Regions from separate parts of the Glaciecola siphonariae genome, predicted to be linked through region 2. Evidence: predicted binding sites of a transcription regulator. Region 2 holds the regulator's gene; the other holds the start of a gene.

Region 1 (7,543 bases), on a different contig from region 2:
TCGCATCCAAATCTTTTTTGTACGAATCAATCGGCATGATCCCTTGAGCATAGGTTGTTTCATTGAATTTAGGGCAAGCGCCTTTTTCTTTTGCAAGGTTGTTAGAGGCTTTGAGAAGGTAATACTGCATTGCCTCAAAAGTACGGTGAATTAAACCGTTTGCGCTATGATCTGAGTATTTAACGCCATGCTTTGCAAGATAATAAGCAAAGTTGATTACGCCTATTCCCAATGTTCTGCGTCCCATTGTTGCGGTAAGGGCAGCAGGGACGGGGTAGTCTTGATAGTCGAGAAGGCTATCAAGGGCCCTAACAGACAAATCAGCCAACTCTTCAAAATCATCTAAACTGTTGATTGCGCCAAGATTAAATGCAGAGAGTGTACACAGGGCAATCTCGCCTTCAGCATCGTCTACATTACGTAAGGGTTTAGTAGGCAGGGCGATTTCTAAACATAAATTGCTTTGACGAACCGGAGCAACTTTTGGATCGAATGGACTATGCGTATTGCAGTGGTCTACGTTTTGCAGATAGATGCGTCCGGTGCTCGCTCGCTCTTGCATAAACTGACTAAACAAATCGATCGCCTTCACACGTTTTTTGCGAATGCTGTCGTCGTTTTCATATTGCACATAAAGTCGTTCAAACTCTACTTGGTCGGCAAAAAAGGCGTCGTACAGACCCGGTACATCAGAAGGGCTAAACAAAGTAATGTAATCGTCTTTTATCATACGCGTGTACATCAGTTTGTTGCACTGCACACCATAATCAAGGTGACGCACGCGGTTTTCTTCAACGCCGCGGTTGTTTTTAAGTACTAACAATGATTCTACTTCAAGATGCCACATTGGGTAAAACAAGGTGGCTGCACCGCCTCGCACGCCGCCCTGTGAGCAGCTTTTCACAGCGGTTTGGAAATACTTATAAAACGGAACGCATCCTGTATGGAAGGCCTCACCGCCGCGGATAGGGCTGCCCAAGGCTCTTATACGACCCGCGTTTATTCCAATGCCTGCGCGCTGACTAACGTATTTTACTATCGCGCTTGCGGTGGCGTTAATTGAGTCAAGGCTGTCACCCGCTTCGATTAATACACACGAGCTGAATTGACGGGTAGGGGTTCGCACTCCCGCCATAATGGGGGTTGGTAAAGACAACTTAAAGGTAGAGGCGGCATCGTAAAAGCGCTTGATGTAGCTCATGCGAGTGTCACTTGGATACTTTGCGAACAAACATGCTGCAACTAATACATAGAGAAACTGAGCGCTTTCGTAAATCTCGCCACTCACTCGGTTCTGCACAAGGTACTTGCCTTCTAGCTGTTTAACAGCGGCATAACTAAAGTTCATGTCTCGCGAGTGGTCGATGAAGGCATCCATTTGTGCAAACTCTTCAGCGCTATAGTCTTCCACTATGTGTTTGTCGTATTTGCCCTGCTCAACGAGGGATTTAACGTGATCGTAAAGGGCAGGCGGCTCAAACTGCCCGTAGGCTTTTTTACGCAAATGAAAAATCGCAAGGCGAGCAGCCATGTATTGATAGTCTGGCACGTCAGTAGAGATTAGGTCAGCGGCTGACTTAATTAATGTTTCGTGTATCTCTGCGGTTTTGATTCCGTTGTAAAACTGGATTTGAGCTTTAATTTCGACCTGAGAGACGGAAACATCTTCAAGGCCTTTAGCGGCCCATGTCACGACTTTATGGATTTTGTCTAAATCGATGGCTTCTTGAGAACCATCACGTTTGGTTACCAAAAGATCATTTTTCATTTTAGTTATACTCTTGTTTTTGCTGGAATCTGAGCCCAGCTTGATGTGTTTCTTAGCGCGTAAAAGATTGAGTATTTGAAATTCCGCCAGCAGGTACGTCTGATATCCATGTAATGGACGAATAAACTCAACAGACACAAGATAGTGAGTCTTGAGTGGTATTGCAACCACTATATCTAGTGTTTAGGTGTCAAGAATCATTAACAGTGGATTTAGGTTAGTAGGAGCTAACCGATAAGATTAATGTGAAAGGGCTCTTTATTTCTTGCAAGTGTTTTTACGGTAAAAACAAAAAAATATTAAATTCTAACATCCATTTTATTAGTCCAAAATGTGATAACGAAATGATGATCCTTTCATCAATATACTGCGCTTTTTATTCAATCACTTTTGTGTAGATAGTTCCGGCGCAGCGCACACCACAAAATAGTTTACATCGACGTTTTTATCCGACAGATAATATTTTTGCAGCAAGGGCTGAAAATGCAAACCGGTCATCTCTTTGGCCTGTAGGCCGCTGCGCTCAATCATAGGAATAAGTTCTGCCGGCTGGATAAATTTACTGTGGTCATGGGTACCTTTAGGCACCATACGAAACACAAATTCAGCAGCAACGATGGCCATCAGATAGGACTTCATGTTGCGATTGAGTGTAGAAAAAACAACGGTACCGCCAGGCTTCACCATTTCACTACAAGCGCGCACAATTGCCTCTGGGTCAGGTACATGTTCTAACATTTCTAAACAACAAATTAAGTCGTATTGACGCGCTTTTTGTTGCGCCCAGTCTTCAGCAGTGGTGAGGTGATAGTCGATGTTGAGTTCCGACTCCAATCGATGCAGTTGGGCAACATCCAATGAAGCTTGAACCATATCAATACCAGTCACTTTAGCTCCCCGTTCGGCGAGCGCCTCCGATAAAATTCCGCCACCGCAACCAACATCTAGCACGGTTTTATCAAACAACCCTTCACAAGCGTTTTCAATATATTCAACGCGTAGGGGATTGATGTCATGAAGTGATTTGAATTCACCGTTGCGATCCCACCAATGACTTGCTAAATCTGCAAATTTTGACAGCTCTTGAGCATCTATGTTTGACATTACCCTTATCCAGTTTATTGCGTTTATAAGCGATAGTGCGATTATTGCACCTTTTATCTTGCCTTTATAGGGGCTTGATAAGTCACAAAATAAATTCAAAATATCGCGCACAATGCGCTACATTTTTTACGCCTATAGTGCTAGTATCGGGAGTTGAAAATACGATGATAAAACAAAGTGGTGACGCGCACATCCTCAATGGATTTTCAGACTAAGGCTCATTTTTGGAATGAGTAGGGTCAGAACAACTCTCCACAACAATAAGGATCATTCAGTTCATGACTGACAATGCCAAAAGTATCTCCCCGATTAATATAGAAGAAGAGCTTAAAAATTCCTACCTTGATTACGCAATGAGCGTGATTGTAGGACGTGCTCTACCAGATGTACGAGATGGCTTAAAGCCTGTTCATCGCCGCGTTTTGTTTGCGATGAATGAACTCAAAAATGACTTTAATAAACCCTATAAAAAATCTGCTCGCGTCGTAGGTGACGTAATCGGTAAGTACCATCCTCACGGTGACTCAGCAGTATACGACACTATTGTCCGCATGGCGCAGCCCTTCTCGCTACGCTACATGTTGGTAGATGGCCAAGGTAACTTCGGCTCGGTTGACGGTGATTCGGCTGCAGCTATGCGTTACACCGAAGTCAGAATGGCAAAAATTGCCCACGAATTACTCGCTGATCTTGAAAAAGAGACGGTGAATTTTGTGCCAAACTACGACGGTACGGAATTCATACCCGAGGTTCTGCCTACCAAAGTGCCCAATTTATTGGTGAATGGTTCATCCGGCATTGCTGTGGGCATGGCGACAAACATCCCGCCGCATAACTTAACAGAAGTGGTGAACGGGTGTTTAGCGCTGATTGAAAACCCAGACATTACATTCGAAGAATTATTAGAACATATACCTGGCCCAGATTTCCCAACAGCTGCAATGATAAGCGGCCGTGCAGGTATTATCAGCGCTTATAAGACTGGACGGGGTAAAATATATTTACGAGCAAAAGCTGAAATTGAGCAAGAAGAAAATGGTAAAGAGACCATTATTGTTCATGAAATACCGTATCAGGTAAACAAGGCGCGTCTGATTGAAAAGATTGCCGAGCTGGTAAAAGAAAAACGCGTTGAAGGTATTTCGGCGCTGCGCGATGAGTCTGATAAAGACGGCATGCGCATCGTGATTGAAGTTAAGCGAAATGAGTCAGCTGAAGTTTTACTTAACCATTTATACGCAAATACGCAGTTACAAACGGTATTTGGCATCAATATGGTTGCCCTTGACCGCAACCAACCAAAAGTATTCAACCTTAAAGAAATTCTTGAGCTGTTTGTATTACACCGTCGCGAAGTCGTTACGCGCAGAACGGTGTTTGAGCTTAGAAAAGCTCGCGACCGTGCACACATCTTAGAAGGCTTGGCCATTGCCCTTGTCAACATAGACCCAATCATTGAAATGATTAAACGGTCGAACAGCCCAGCGGACGCGAAAAAAGCGCTTATCGCTCAAGCTTGGGAATTAGGTGATGTAGCGGAAATGCTATCACGAGCGGGTAACGATGCCGCTCGTCCCGACTGGCTTGCTCCAGAGTATGGAATACGTGATGGAAGCTACTATCTTACCGAAGAGCAAGCGCAAGCCATTCTTGATTTGCGTTTGAACAAATTAACCGGACTTGAGCACGACAAAATTCTTGAGGAATATCGCGGCTTACTAGACGTCATTGCCGAGTTATTGCGTATTCTTGCAAGCTCAGAGCGTTTAATGGAAGTCATCGCGGAAGAATTAGTCGCCATTCGTGACGAATATGGCGATGAGCGGCGCACCGAAATAACCGCGGCCTCACATGATATCGATATTGAAGATTTGATTGAGCGTGAAGAAGTTGTTGTTACTCTCTCGCGTGAGGGATATGTCAAGTATCAGAAACTGTCTGATTATGAAGCGCAGCGTCGCGGTGGCAAGGGTAAGTCAGCCACTAAGATGAAAAATGAAGACTTCATTGAGAAGCTACTGGTTGCCAACACACATGATCATATTCTTTGTTTTTCTACCCGAGGCCGCTTGTATTGGTTAAAGGTGTATAACCTACCACTGGCCAGTAGAAATGCGCGCGGACGACCTATTGTTAATATCTTACCGCTTGAAGAAGGTGAAAGAATCACCGCCATATTGCCTATAAAAGAATTTGAGGCAGGGTATTATGTATTTATGGCGACTCGTAAGGGCACTGTGAAGAAAACTGAGCTTACGCAATATTCGCGTCCTCGAGCAAACGGCATTATTGCAGTTAATCTTACCGAGGGCGACGAGCTAATAGGGGTTGATTTGACCGACGGTAGTTCAGAAATTATGCTGTTCTCTGATGCCGGTAAAGTCGTTCGCTTCAGTGAAGATCACGTTCGCCCCATGGGTCGAACAGCAACGGGGGTTCGTGGTATCAGAATCGCTGATAACGAAGCTGTCGTATCGTTGATTGTACCAAATCAAGAGGGCGACATTCTAACCGCTACCGAAAATGGTTACGGCAAGCGCACTCCAATTGGCGAATACCCAACTAAAAGCCGAGCAACAAAAGGCGTTGTTTCTATAAAGGTATCTGAACGCAATGGTGCAGTAGTAGGCGCCGTTCAGGTAGACGAAACTAACGAGATTATGCTGATTTCTGACCAAGGTACGCTCGTGAGAACCCGTGCCGCTGAAGTATCAACGGTGGGTCGAAATACGCAGGGCGTGCGCTTAATTCGAACTGTTGAAGGTGAGCGGGTAGTTGGCCTACAGCGGATTGAAGAAGTAGAGGAAGTTATCGAACTAGATGAAGATGGCAACCCTATTGTGACGGAGACCGCTGAGGAAGCTACCATGGCAGGTGAGTCTAATGATTCTCAGGCTAATGCTGAAGCAAATGGAGATACCGATGACGACACCCCCGACGCATAACAGCGCTCGGTAGTAAGGTCTGATGGTAAGCTCTGATAGTAAAAGTTAGTAAGACACATAAAAAGTGAAACAAGCGACTCAGTTAGGTCGCTTGTTTTGTGTTTGTACAGGTGTGTTTGGAAGTGGACGGTTTTACTTACTTGCCCTTCTTTGCGCACTTTTGAAATATATTGAGACACGATATGCATAGTAAGTTTAATTTTAGCGCCGGGCCAGCAGCCTTACCGCAGCCAGTACTCAAACGAGCACAGGCTGAACTTCTTGATTGGAATGGCCAAGGTACGTCCGTCATGGAAGTTAGCCATCGAGGCAAACCTTTTATGGCAGTGGCTGAAAAGGCCGAGCGTGACCTGCGTGACATCATGCATATTCCAGACAACTATAAGGTTTTGTTTTTGCAGGGCGGTGGGCGCGGTCAGTTTTTTTCGGTGCCAATGAACCTTGCTCAGCGAGGAGATTTATCTCAACACTTAGTCTCAGGACAGTGGTCGCAAATTGCGGTAGCCGAAGCTGAAAAGTACATGAGCGCTGAGGTGGTAGCAAAAACACAAACACGCGATAATATGTTATGGGTGCCGAATCAAGAGCATTGGGATATCAATCCCGAAGCCGCTTATTTTCATTATTGTCCAAACGAGACCGTTGACGGTATTGAAATTAACTGGGTGCCAAAATCACAGGACGTACCCATCGTGGCTGATATGTCATCCAATATATTAAGCAAGGCTATCGATGTATCTGACTACGGCATTATATACGCCGGTGCACAAAAAAATATCGGTCCGTCGGGTTTGGCAGTGGTTATTATTCGAGATGATTTGTTAGGTTTTGCAAGAAAAGACACCCCTGCGGTTTTTGACTATCAGCAGCAAGTGAATAACGACAGCATGTACAATACACCGCCCACATTTTCATGGTATTTAGCCGGTTTGGTATTTGAGTGGTTAAAAGAGCAGGGCGGCGTGCAAGCCATAGAAAAGATAAATACGCAAAAAGCGAAGCTGCTTTATTCATGTATTGATGCTTCTGATTTTTATGGAAATAAAATCGACCCCTCAAACCGCTCTAAAATGAACGTTACGTTTCAATTAGCTGACAGCAGCTTGGATAGTTTATTCTTAGAAAAAGCCGAAGAAGCGGGGCTCGTTGCTTTAAAAGGACATCGTTTTGTTGGCGGAATGCGCGCCAGTATATACAACGCAATGCCGCTTGAAGGTGTTGAGGCCTTAGTGTCGTTTATGCAAGAATTTGAAAGGACGAATGCCTAGCATGGAAAGCTTATATCTATCTCCCATTTCAAAAGTAGAAGGCGAGGTGAGATTGCCTGGCTCAAAAAGTCTGTCGAACCGAGCGTTATTATTGGCAGCGCTTGCCCATGGTGAAACTCAGCTAAATAACCTACTCGACAGTGATGATATCCGTCACATGCTAAACGCTTTAACGCAGCTTGGGGTGAAGTACGCCTTGTCGGACGATAAAACACAGTGCACGATTGTTGGAATTGGCGGTAAATTTGTTTGCGATAACCCACTGGAATTGTTTTTAGGAAATGCCGGTACTGCGATGCGACCGCTCTGTGCAGCACTCGCGTTTTCAGACGTGAACGTGATACTCACCGGAGAGCCAAGGATGGAAGAGCGTCCTATTGGCGATTTGGCGGATGCCTTGATTGAGGCCGGTGCAGATATTCGCTATCTTAAAAACAACGGGTTTCCTCCCGTTGCTA
Region 2 (7,543 bases):
CGTTACCATAAAGTTTATGGCTTCGGCGTTTACATGCTGCGCCGCCATGATGATATCACCTTCATTTTCGCGGTCTTCATCATCCATAAGGATGACCATTTTCCCTTGTTTGATATCGTCAATAATCTCTTGTGTGCTGTTTAGTGCCATCTTACTGCCTTTGTGTGTGTGTCAGTGCGTGGTCCCAGCGTGAGCCTTCGCTCAATGGGAGCTTTTTATTTTAAATATCCGTGTTCAGCCAAAAAACTCATGCTGATATCTGAAGCTTGTGGCGTGGCTGCCTTATCGCCTAGCATCAAGCGCTCTAGGTAACGGGCAATAACATCTACCTCTAAGTTTACTTGGGTACCCACTTTATACCCGCCAATCACGGTTTCTTTTAATGTATGCGGTATTAACCACAGCATGAATGACGCACCCTTTACTTCATTAACCGTTAAGCTTACGCCGTCTACTGTAATTGAGCCCTTATGCGCAATGTACTTTGCAAGGTTATCGGGCGCTTTCACCCATACCTCAACGTAGCGAGTATGTTCACTAATCGACTCTACCGTGCCCACACCATCAACATGCCCAGACACGATGTGTCCGCCAAAACGGCTATCGGTGCGCATTGCCTTTTCAAGGTTGACTGAACTGCCGCTGCTGTAATGTGCAAAACCGGTATACTTGATTGTCTCAGCAGATACGTCTGCTTTGTAGTAGTCGTCACCTTTATCTACCACGGTTAAACAAACGCCGTTGGTAGCAATACTGTCACCCAGGTGCACGTCAGTCATATCTAATTTCCCTGACTGTACTGTAAGGCGAATGTCTTGGCCTTGCTGGTCGAGAGATGAAATGATTCCTACTGCTTCGATAATTCCGGTAAACATGATGTTCTCACTTTTATTGACGGTTTCTCACCTGCTAGTGTGTCGCAAGTAAATCGCTTATGCCGCATCGCACGAAACTGAGCTTCAACCGCGCTGTTTTAATTGGCAGCGAAGCTTAATATCTGGCCCTATCTGTTTCAATTCAGATATGGGGGCATTCAAGGCCTGATTCAAATGTGTTTTGGTTTGGGTGCTAACAAGCTCCATTGCATTGCCACCAAGTAACTTAGGCGCCATATACAGAACAAGTTCATCTACTAGGTCTGCATCAAGCAAGGCACCCGCTAGCTTCGCACCGGCCTCAACCCATACTCGGTTGATTTGCTCATGACCAAGGTCATCAAGCATACGTGCCAAATCAACATGTCGCCCATTCTGTTTTCTATCGAGCTGCACTTGGGTAACAAAGTCGTTTGCGATGCTGCTGTCAAACCGATGGTTGTAAACCCGCGTGGCTTGGCCGTCTTGTAGCAAGTGAAGATGGTGGTTTAACTGGTTTTGACCGTCAACAATCACGCGCAGAGGCTGTTTGCCCCGCTTAGCAAATGCCTCTGCATTGCTTGGCGATAACTCGTCGGCGCGCACGTTCAAACGCGGATTGTCTGAAAGCACAGTGCCCGACCCAGATAAAATAGCGCAAGAGCGCGCGCGCTCTAACTGTACGTCGCGTCTAGCTTGAGGAGAGGTTATCCATTGGCTTTCGCCGTTCGCCAGCGCGGTTTTCCCATCAAGGCTTGCGGCAAGTTTTAATATTACGTAAGGGCGCTTTGTCAGCATGCGAGTAAAAAACGCAGCGTTGATTGCTTGCGCATGTTTCTCCATAAGGCCGCTTGAAGTATGGATGCTGGCTTGTTCAAGCATCGCCATGCCCTTCCCTGCGACTAAGGGATTAGGGTCGAGAGTAGCTGCAATCACCTTGACGACGCCCGCATTGACCAAAGCTTGAGCGCACGGCCCGGTGCGTCCATGGTGGGCACATGGCTCAAGCGTCACATATGCGGTAGCACCTTTTGCGTGGCTGCCTGCTTGCGCTAAGGCAATCACTTCGGCGTGTGGCTCACCGGCCCTCACATGAAAACCTTGCCCAACAAGTTTTCCTTGGTCCGAAACTAGCACACACCCCACACTCGGGTTAGGGCTTACCGATAGTTCACCGCGCTTGGCAAGACTCAGTGCCAAAGCCATGAACTTGGCGTCTTGTTCGCTAAACTGAGCCTGAGCCATCATTTATTGAGATTCACTCGATAATCTGGCGATTTCTTCACCAAATTCTTTGACGTCTTCAAACGAGCGGTAAACCGACGCAAAACGCACGTAAGCCACTTTATCAAGTTTTTTAAGGGCATCCATAATTAGCTCCCCCACAAACTCGCTTTTAACCTCACGCTCGCCAGTAGCTCGAAGTGACGCTTTAATTTGAAATACGCACTGCTCAATTGCCTCTATGCTAACTGGGCGTTTTTCAAGGGCGCGCTGTAGGCCTGACATCAACTTCTCTTCGTTGAAGGGTTCTCGCGTATTATCGCGCTTTACGACCCGAGGCATCACTAATTCAGCGGCTTCAAAACTGGTAAATCGCTCACTGCACTCAACGCATTGACGACGCCTACGAACCTGCGCACCATCGGATACTAAGCGAGAATCAATCACTTTGGTTTCTTGCGCTGAACAAAACGGACAAAACATATCGTTTCCTTATACGCCAACTCTGATAAGCCTAACTCAGGCTAACCACAAATACGCACTACCTAGAAAATTAAAAAGCCGGACGTATCCGGCTAGTATCACTATTAGCCTGAATACGCAGGCAACTAAAAGCGGCTGTTTTATCCGTAAACTGGAAACTTCTCACAAAGTTCAACAACTTCGCCTTTAACCCGCGCAATCACGCTGTCGTCGCCCATATTATCAAGCACGTCACATATCCACGTTGCTACTTGCTTCGCTTCAGCCTCCGCAAAGCCGCGGCGCGTTATCGCTGGTGAACCGATGCGCAAACCGCTGGTCACAAAGGGAGAGCGAGGATCGTTTGGTACTGAGTTTTTATTGACGGTAATATTAGCGTTGCCTAGGGCAGCGTCAGCATCTTTTCCGGTGATGTCTTTATCAATTAAATCTAGTAAAAACAGGTGATTATCTGTGCCATTTGAAACAACTTTAAACCCTCTATCTTGCATCACAGCTACCATCGCCTTCGCGTTTTTCAAGACCTGCTTTTGATACACTTTAAAGTCATCAGATAAGGCCTCTTTAAACGCAACTGCTTTAGCTGCAATAACGTGGCAAAGCGGACCGCCTTGATTACCGGGGAATACAGCGCTGTTGAATTTTTTGTATAGGGTTTCGTCGCCACAGTTTGACAAAATCAAGCCGCCACGAGGGCCCGCCAGCGTTTTATGAGTCGTTGTTGTCACCACGTGAGCGTGAGGAATGGGGCTTGGGTACTCGCCTGCCGCTACTAAACCGGCTACATGAGCCATATCCACAAGTAAATACGCGCCAACTTTGTCGGCAATTTCTCTGAATCGTGCCCAATCAACAATGCCAGAATAAGCAGAGAATCCGCCAATGATCATTTTAGGTTTGTGCTCAAGCGCTAGCGCTTCAACCTGATCATAGTCAATAACGCCGGTTTCTGGGTGCAGACCATATTGCACGGCGTTGTAGGTTTTTCCTGAAAAATTAACATGCGCTCCATGGGTTAAATGACCGCCGTGAGCCAGGCTCATTCCTAACACGGTATCATTTGCCTCTAAAAGCGCCATGAACACAGCAGTATTGGCCTGAGAGCCAGAGTGCGGTTGTACGTTTGCGTAATCACACGCAAACAACTGTTTAGCGCGGTCTATCGCAAGTTCTTCAGCAATATCAACATACTCACAGCCACCATAATAGCGTTTGCCCGGATACCCTTCTGCGTATTTATTGGTAAGTTGCGAACCCTGCGCCTCAAGAACGCGCGGGCTACAATAGTTTTCAGACGCAATCAGCTCAATGTGATGTTCTTGGCGCTGTCTTTCTTTTTCCATGGCATCGGCCAATTCCGGATCGAACTCGGCGATAGTCATATTGCTGGATAACATGTTTTCTCCTTTGTTAAGGCAGGTAGCAGACCTAGTGAGCTGCAAAGGTTAATTGAGCGTATTTAATGTAGCTAAAAGCATCATGGTATTAGATGATTGTAGCGGCGCAACATTTTAAACATCAATTTATGTTTGAGCATTGCTCGAAACAAGCATTTGTGCGCTGTCAAGGCGCTTAAATATTTGACCGACATTTTAGACATTTTGAGCATTTTGTATAGGGCGCAGACAAAATTAGGGCTAAAAAAAGTCACAAAATCGGCAAGCAAAAGCAACGCGAACCTCCGGGTGCTTTTTGCTTGTTAATATTGGCTGCTTTTATTTAGATTTCGCCAGACTTTCGAGCGCTTTGACACGCTCGTAAAGCTTGTCTATTGTGCGCAATTTCACGGTATTCTTTTGCCACTCTCTTGTGGGCACAGCAGGCAAGCCAGACGAGTAAACGCCTGGTTCAGTGATGTTTTTTGTTACCATCGAAAACCCAGTTACCTGGACCTTATCGCAGATACTAATATGTCCGTTTACCCCAACACCGCCGGCAATAACGACGTACCGTCCGATGGTAACGCTACCCGCGATACCGGTGCTGCCACAAATACAAGTGTGATCGCCTATCACGCAATTGTGGCCGATTTGCACCATGTTATCGATAATACAGTTTTTGCCAATGAGCGTATCGTCTAGTGCGCCGCGGTCGATACAGCTGTTGGCGCCGATTTCTGTTCCCTCACCAATACGCACACCGCCGGTTTGCGGAATTTTAATCCAAACACCTTTATCGTTAGCATAGCCAAAACCATCGGCCCCAATGACCGTGCCGCTGTGTACAGACACACCTTGTTCCAATGTAACGCTATGGTAAAGCGTAACGTTCGCTCTTATATGGCAATTGTCGGCAATATCACAGCCATCACCAATAAACACGCCTGCCCCAATCACAACGTTGTTGCCAATCTTAACGTCTTTGTTAATCATCGCAGCTGGACCGACCGACACGTTTTTACCCAAGGTGGCGCTTGGGTCGATGCTTGCATCTTTCGAAATTTCTGGCGTTTGTGACGGCGTGGTATCTAGCAGTTGTGATGCCAAAGCAAAGCCAACGTAAGGGTTAGTATGCACAATTGCATTGCCCATAAACGCCGCGGCCTGATCTTCACTTAAAATAACACCGCCGGCCTGCGTTACTTTTAAATCATTGGTGTATTTGCTATTGGATAAAAACGACAACTGATGCTCTTTTGCGCCGGCTAAGGTTGCCATTGCGGTAATTTGATGTTCCTTGTTGCCTCTAACCACGCCGCCAATATGGTCAGCAATGGCTTGTAACGAATAGCTCATAGGGCATATTTCCTAAATCGAATAAAAACGTCTGCATGCACGAGTAGATGCTCTTTTGCAGATTCAAAAACGGGCAAATATAAATCCATCTCCGCGGTGCGACAAAAACCACACGCATGCGCGCTTAGTGTTAAAGTGAATACTACGCTTGGTATTGCCAAAGTTTAGCATAATTTTAATTAAGCGGAACTTGACAGATAGAGGTGTAAACACCTGCACATCTCTATTACAATATCGCTATTAATTGACATTTAAAACTAGAGAGCACCATGGCGCAATTTGTTTATAGTATGCATCGTGTGGGTAAGGTCGTTCCGCCTAATCGCCACATTCTCAAAAATATTTCACTTAGCTTTTTCCCAGGCGCAAAGATTGGCGTGTTAGGCCTAAATGGCGCGGGTAAATCGACTCTGCTTAAAATAATGGCCGGCATCGATACCGACATTGAAGGTGAAGCGCGCCCACAACCCGGCCTTAAAATCGGCTATCTAGCGCAGGAGCCAAAACTCAATGAGAGTAAAACTGTTAGAGGCAATATTGAAGAGGCGGTAGAAGATGTTGTTCATGCCCTCAAGCGACTCGACGAGGTATATGCTGAATACGCCGAAGAAGGGGCCGACTTCGACGCATTGGCAAAAGAGCAAGGCGAACTAGAAGCGATTATTCAAAGCAAAGATGGACACAACTTAGACAACGCATTGGAGCGCGCGGCAGATGCGCTTCGCCTACCACCATGGGATGCTGATGTGACTAAGCTATCTGGTGGTGAACAGCGCCGCGTTGCTCTTTGCAAACTGCTGCTTGAAAAACCAGAAATGCTTTTACTCGACGAACCCACTAACCACCTAGACGCAGAGTCCGTTGCTTGGTTAGAGCGCTTTTTACATGACTACGAGGGCACAGTTGTTGCGATTACCCACGATCGTTATTTCTTAGATAACGTTGCGGGCTGGATTTTAGAGCTAGACCGAGGCGAAGGCATCCCTTGGGAAGGCAATTACTCAAGCTGGTTAGAACAGAAAGACGCGCGTTTAGCACAAGAAGAACGCGCGGAAAACGCTCGCCAAAAATCTATCAAACAAGAACTTGAATGGGTGCGCAGTAACCCTAAAGGTCGTCAAGCGAAAAGCAAGGCGCGGATGGCGAAGTTTGAAGAACTTAACACCAACGATTACCAAAAGCGTAACGAAACCAACGAGCTGTTCATTCCCCCCGGTGAGCGATTGGGCGACAAAGTCATTGAAGTCAGTAATTTGAAAAAGTCTTATGGCGACAGATTGTTAATCGACGACCTGAGCTTTAAAGTGCCCAAAGGCGCTATTGTTGGGATTATAGGGCCAAACGGTGCAGGTAAGTCTACTCTGTTTAAAATGCTTACCGGCGCAGAACAAGCCGACTCAGGTAAAATCGACATTGGCGAGACGGTTCAGATTGCCAGCGTAGACCAGTTCAGAAACAACATGAACGAAACCGGTACGGTGTTCCAAGAGCTGTCTGAAGGCCAAGACATTATTAAAATTGGTACCTTCGAGATAAACAGCCGAGCATACTGCTCACGCTTTAATTTTAAAGGCACCGACCAGCAAAAGTTTGTGAAAGATTTGTCAGGGGGTGAACGTAATCGCCTGCACTTGGCAAAGCTTCTGAAGGCCGGTGGCAACACCCTGCTGCTCGATGAGCCCACCAACGATTTGGATGTTGAAACCTTACGTGCATTAGAAAACGCCATATTGGAGTTTCCCGGTTGCGTAATGGTTATTTCGCACGACAGATGGTTTTTAGACAGAGTCGCCACCCACATCATGGATTACCGTGATGAAGGTAAAATTAATTTTTACGAGGGGAACTACACTGAATATGCGGCTTGGCTGAAAGACACCTACGGACAAGACGTGGTGGAACCGCATCGGCTTAAATACAAAAAAATGAGCTAGTGTCAGGGGCATGCATGATACGCCCCTATAGCGCTTCTAATGCCTCCGACAACCTAGAGCAGGCGATAATTTCGATACCTTCAATCGCCTGCTTAGGTTTATTTGCCTTCGGCACAATCGCTTTTGTAAAACCATGCTTGGCCGCTTCGGTTAATCGGTCTGTACCGTTTGGCACCGGCCTGATCTCACCTGACAAACCAACCTCACCAAAGGCAATCAGCCCCTGCGGAAGGACTTTGCTTCTAAAGCTCGACAGCATAGCAAGCAGCACCGCTAAGTCAGCGCTGGTTTCTGTTACCTTTACGCCACCCAC

Evidence for each region. Region 2 encodes NrdR, which represses ribonucleotide reductase genes. Its sites were predicted from a motif close to AAACACNANATNTNGTGTTT; they were not measured.
Region 1: the regulator NrdR is predicted to act here: its motif matches at 1,934-1,953, upstream of nrdA (class 1a ribonucleoside-diphosphate reductase subunit alpha).

The regions. Positions count from the first base shown of each region.
Region 1 covers NZ_JBHSGU010000002.1:579,475-587,017, forward strand. Annotated here, with positions in the region: gene nrdA (class 1a ribonucleoside-diphosphate reductase subunit alpha) at 1-1,768, opposite strand, end outside; gene ubiG (bifunctional 2-polyprenyl-6-hydroxyphenol methylase/3-demethylubiquinol 3-O-methyltransferase UbiG) at 2,153-2,872, opposite strand; gene gyrA (DNA topoisomerase (ATP-hydrolyzing) subunit A) at 3,151-5,817, shown strand; gene serC (3-phosphoserine/phosphohydroxythreonine transaminase) at 6,000-7,085, shown strand; gene aroA (3-phosphoshikimate 1-carboxyvinyltransferase) at 7,087-7,543, shown strand, end outside.
Region 2 covers NZ_JBHSGU010000029.1:33,391-40,933, forward strand. Annotated here, with positions in the region: gene ribBA (bifunctional 3,4-dihydroxy-2-butanone-4-phosphate synthase/GTP cyclohydrolase II) at 1-150, opposite strand, end outside; gene ACFO4O_RS16885 (riboflavin synthase) at 216-875, opposite strand; gene ribD (bifunctional diaminohydroxyphosphoribosylaminopyrimidine deaminase/5-amino-6-(5-phosphoribosylamino)uracil reductase RibD) at 960-2,102, opposite strand; gene nrdR (transcriptional regulator NrdR) at 2,103-2,561, opposite strand; gene glyA (serine hydroxymethyltransferase) at 2,702-3,958, opposite strand; gene lpxD (UDP-3-O-(3-hydroxymyristoyl)glucosamine N-acyltransferase) at 4,277-5,296, opposite strand; gene ettA (energy-dependent translational throttle protein EttA) at 5,566-7,230, shown strand; gene radA (DNA repair protein RadA) at 7,256-7,543, opposite strand, start outside.